DNA from 2 places in the Kocuria sp. CPCC 205297 genome. Region 2 is predicted to be linked to the other one. Evidence: predicted binding sites of a transcription regulator. Region 2 holds the regulator's gene; the other holds the start of a gene.
The links. The regulator HrcA, encoded in region 2, represses chaperone genes, less so after heat shock. The targets are predictions, from matches to a motif close to TTNGCACTCGNNNNNNNCGAGTGCNAA.

Region 1 (2,476 bases), on a different contig from region 2:
CTCAGCGCCCGCTTGTTCGGCTCGGTGGCCAACGCGGATCCCGGGTACTTCCCGCTGGCCGTGCCGCTGTGCGTGGTGGCCACGGTGGCCCTGTACGTGCACTCCCGCACGCTCAATGTCATGGCTATGGGGCGGGACGTGGCCACGAACCTGGGCATGGACCACCGCCGGGAGCTGCTGCTCACCCTGTTCTGGGTGTCCATTCTGATGGCGGTCTCCACGTCCCTGATCGGGCCCATGACGTTCCTGGGGTTCCTCGTGGCGATCCTGGCGTACCAGTTCGCGGACACCCACGACCACCGCTACGTGTTCCCCATGGCCGCGCTGATCGGTTTCGCGGTGCTGTCCGGGGCCTATTTCGTCCTGAAGAACGTCTTCTATGCGGAGGGCGCTGTGTCCATCATCATCGAGCTGGTGGGTGGCAGTGTCTTCCTCTTCGTGATCCTGAGGAGGGGCAGACTGTGATCCAGTTGACCGGACTGGTCAAGGAGTACGGCACGGACTTGGCGATCGGGCCGGTGGATCTGCAGATCCCCGCCGGTGGCGTGACCGCGCTCGTGGGGCCCAACGGCGCGGGGAAGTCCACGCTGTTGACCATGATGGGTCACCTGCTGGGTCCCGAGGCCGGCACCGTGGAGATCGGCGGTCACGACGTGAGCAGGACGCCGCCGCGTGAACTCGCCAAGGTGGTCTCCACGCTGCGCCAGGAGAACCACTTCACCGCGCGGCTCACCGTGCGCCAGCTCGTGGCGCTGGGTCGCTTCCCCTACACGCGTGGGCGGATCACCCGGGACGACGAGCGGATCATCTCCGAGTCGATCGACTTCTTCGACCTGGGACCCCTGCAGAACCGCTACCTGGACCAGCTCTCGGGCGGTCAGCGCCAGCGCGCCTACGTGGCCATGGTGCTGTGCCAGGACACCGAGTACCTCCTGCTGGACGAGCCCCTGAACAACCTGGACATGCGCCACTCGGTGCACATGATGCATCACTTGCGCCGCGTCGCGGACGAGCTCGGACGCACCGTGCTGATCGTTCTGCACGACATCAACTTCGCGAGCCACTACTCGGACTGGATCTGTGCCGTGAAGGACGGTCGCGTGGTGGAGTTCGGCCCGCCCGAGCAGATCATGACGGACGAGACCCTCACGCGCGTGTTCGACACCCCGGTCACGTGCCACGACGGTCCCCACGGGCGGCTCGCGGTCTACTACTGACGCGGCACGGACGGCTCGCCGGCCGCGACTGACGCGGCCGCGGGGACGGCGGCGTCGTACCCGCGGATTGTGCCCAGAGACGAGCGCGGCGGGCGCGCCTTGACCGCGCGCGGCCCGTCTCCCTACAGTGATGATTAGCACTCTCATGGTGAGGGTGCTAAAGGCCAGGCGCTCAATCGGCACCGCGACGACGGTTGGCACGCCAACTGGCCTGTGGCGGACGCGGTCATGGGACCCCATGACACGGCGCGTTCGCACACCGTCTCACACGCCTAGAAGAAAGGGAGAGATCGTGTCGGTCTCCATCAAGCCTCTCGAGGATCGCATCGTGGTTCAGCCGCTGGCCGCTGAACAGACCACCGCTTCCGGTCTGGTCATCCCGGACACCGCCAAGGAGAAGCCGCAGGAAGGCACCGTCCTGGCCGTGGGCCCGGGCCGCGTGGACGACAAGGGCAACCGCATCCCCGTGGACGTCAAGGAGGGTGACGTGGTCATCTTCTCCAAGTACGGCGGGACCGAGGTCAAGTACAACGGCGAGGAGTACCTGGTGCTCCCCGCGCGGGACGTGCTGGCCGTGATCGAGAAGTAATCCCCGCAACGACTTTCGTGCGCGGTGCCCGGACGTTCGCCCGAGAACGGGCCACGGGGGCACCGCGCCGTCATTTCCACACCCTTCTCGTTTCGTAAGGAGCACACATGCCCAAGCAGTTGGTGTTCAACGACGCCGCTCGCAAAGCGCTCGAATCCGGTGTCAACCGACTGGCCGACACCGTCAAGGTCACGCTGGGCCCCCGCGGGCGCAACGTGGTACTGGACAAGAAGTGGGGCGCACCCACCATCACCAACGACGGCGTGACCATCGCCCGTGAGGTGGAGCTCGAGGATCCGTACGAGAACCTCGGCGCCCAGCTGGCCAAGGAAGTGGCCACCAAGACCAATGACGTCGCCGGTGACGGCACCACCACGGCGACCGTCCTCGCGCAGGCCATCGTCAAGGAGGGTCTGCGCAACGTGGCCGCCGGAGCGGCCCCGGGCGACATCAAGCGCGGCGTGGAAGCGGCCGTGGCCACCGTGGCCCAGCGTTTGCTCGACAACGCCCGCCCCGTGGAGGGCAAGGACGTGGCCCACGTGGCCGCGATCTCCGCGCAGTCCATGGAGATCGGCGAACTGATCGCCCGCGCCTTCGAGACCGTGGGCACGGACGGTGTGATCACCATCGAGGACGGTTCCTCCACCGAGGTGGAGCTGGACGTCACCGA
Region 2 (2,476 bases):
CCTCCACGCGGCCCAGCAGGGCCGGTTCGAGGTCTGCGTACGTGTTCACTCGTGCAAGGATCGCCTGCCACGCCCGCCCCACGTCCTGGGGTGTGCGGTGCGGTAGGCCCAGCGCGCGTGCCATCCCGGTCTTCCAATCCACCCCGCGCGGGATCACGGGCCACTCCCGGATCCCCAGGGCGCTGGGCTTCACGGCCTGCCAGATGTCCACGTAGGGGTGTCCGAGGATGAGCACGTTGTCCCGGGCACCCGGGACCGCGAGCGCCTCCTGGGCGATCCTGGACTCCTTGGAGCCCGCGACCAGGTGGTCCACGAGGATCCCGAGCCGACGCTGCGGGCCGGGGTGGAACTCGGCGATGGCTGAGGGGAGGTCGTCGATCCCGTGCAGGGGTTCCACCACGGTGCCCTCGACCGCGAGGTCGTGGCCCCACACCTTGGCCACGAGCTCGGCGTCGTGGTACCCCTCGACCCACACACGCGACTCCTTGGCCACGGACGCGCGCAGGTTCTCGACCTCGACCGACCCCGAACGCGTGATCCGGGGCTTGGCCGGGGCGCTGCGGGTCTCGGGCGGGCCCAGCCGCACGGGTTCGCCGTCCAGGAGGAAGCCCGGGCCCAGGGGGAAGGACTTCACGCGCCCGTGCCGGTCCTCCAGACCCACCACGCGCATCCCGCCGATGGTCTCCACGCCCACGACGGCGCCCACCCACCCGGTCTCCACGTCCTCGAGCACCATGTCCCGGGCCACGGGGACATCCCGGGAGACGGCACCGGTGCGGGCGACGTCGGGACTGCCTAGGTCCTGGGGACCCCAGGACCAGCCGGATGCGTTCACGGGCGACTCCTCGACGTCGTACCGCGGCGCGAGCGCGCCGCCGGGCAGGCGAATCAGCCGCGAGCGTATCAAAATCGGCCCCTGACCCACGGGCCCCGGACGGCCAGGATTAGCACTGTGAACTCTTGAGTGCCAGAATTACCAGCAACGGGAGGTGAGACACATGGAGCATCCGCGCCGAGCGCAGATCCTGCGCGCCATCGTGGAGGACTACGTCCATTCGCGTGAACCCGTGGGGTCCAAGGCGCTCGTGGAACGCCACCGCCTACCCGTCTCCTCCGCCACGGTGCGCAACGACATGGCCGCCCTCGAGGAGGACGGGCTGATCGTGGCCCCGCACACGAGCTCGGGGCGGATCCCCACGGACCGAGGTTACCGCGAGTTCGTCAACCAGATCGCAGCCCTGGAGCCCCTCACCTCCGCCCAGCGCCGCGCGATCCAGGTGTTCATGGACGGCGCCCAGGACCTGGACGACATCATGGAGCGCACCGTGCGCCTGCTCGCCCAGCTCACCCACCAGGTGGCCGTGATCCAGTATCCCGTGCGCACCGGGATCACCGTGCGCCACGTGGAACTCGTGGACGTGGGGGACGCCCGCGTACTCGTGATCCTGATCCCCACCACCGGACGCGTGGCCCAACGCACCGTGGAACTGCCCGTCACCCTGACCGAGGCCCAGCTGCTGGAGCTGCGCGCCCACGTGCTCGCACGCCTGCTCGGCACGCCCGTGGAAGACGTCCCCGACGCCGCCGTGACCCTGCCCCCGGCCCTGCCCGAGGAACTGCGCGACGCCGGGACCGCGGTGACCGGGGCGCTCGCGGTGCTCGCAGCGGTGTCGGACGAACACCGCCTGGTGATGGCCGGGACCGCGAACCTCGCGCGCTTCAGCGGGGACTTCCCGCAGAGCATCTCCCCGGTGCTCGAGGCGCTTGAGGAACAAGTGGCCATGCTGCGATTGTTGTCCGAGATGCAGCAGGACGAACGCGGGGTTGCGGTGCGCATCGGCTCCGACCACAGCGACGACCCTCTGGCGGAGGCGTCCGTGGTGGCCACGGGTTACGGTCCGCACGCCGCGTCCAAGGTGGGAGTCGTGGGGCCCACACGCATGGACTACCCCACGACCATGGCCTCCGTGCGCGCGGTGGCCCGCTACCTGTCCAAGAACCTGGGGGCTGAGCGCACGTGAGCGCCGCCCGCCCCGCTCGACCGTAGAACCGACGAAAGAAGAAACGACGACATCGTGAGCGATCACTACGAAACCCTCGGCGTGAGCCGGGACGCCAGCGCCGAAGAGATCAAGCGCGCCTACCGCAAGAAGGCCCGCAAACTCCATCCGGACGTGAACCCCTCACCCGAGGCCGCCGAGGAGTTCAAGCGCGTCTCCCACGCCAATGACGTCCTCTCCGACCCGGACAAGCGCCGTGTCTACGACGCCACAGGCAACGAGAACGGCACGGACACCGGCTTTGGCGGGGGCTTCCCCGGCACGGGCTTCGGCTTCTCCGACATCTTCGAGACGTTCTTCCAGGGCGCGGGAGCCGGTGGCCAGCGCGGCCCCCAGTCCCGCACCCGCCAGGGCCAGGACGCCCTGATCAACGTGCGGATCTCCCTCAAGGACGCCGTGTTCGGCATGGAGAAGGA

Region 1: groES (co-chaperone GroES) is a predicted target of HrcA. The motif match lies at 1,352-1,378, and genes of this name have one in related genera.

What each region holds. Positions count from the first base shown of each region.
Region 1 is NZ_JAVKPY010000006.1:180,502-182,977, forward strand. Features, by position in the region: gene RF650_RS07475 (iron chelate uptake ABC transporter family permease subunit) at 1-465, shown strand, start outside; gene RF650_RS07480 (ABC transporter ATP-binding protein) at 462-1,217, shown strand; gene groES (co-chaperone GroES) at 1,510-1,806, shown strand; gene groL (chaperonin GroEL) at 1,914-2,476, shown strand, end outside.
Region 2 is NZ_JAVKPY010000009.1:50,853-53,328, reverse strand. Features, by position in the region: gene RF650_RS09785 (DUF3097 family protein) at 1-835, opposite strand, end outside; gene hrcA (heat-inducible transcriptional repressor HrcA) at 999-2,021, shown strand; gene dnaJ (molecular chaperone DnaJ) at 2,076-2,476, shown strand, end outside.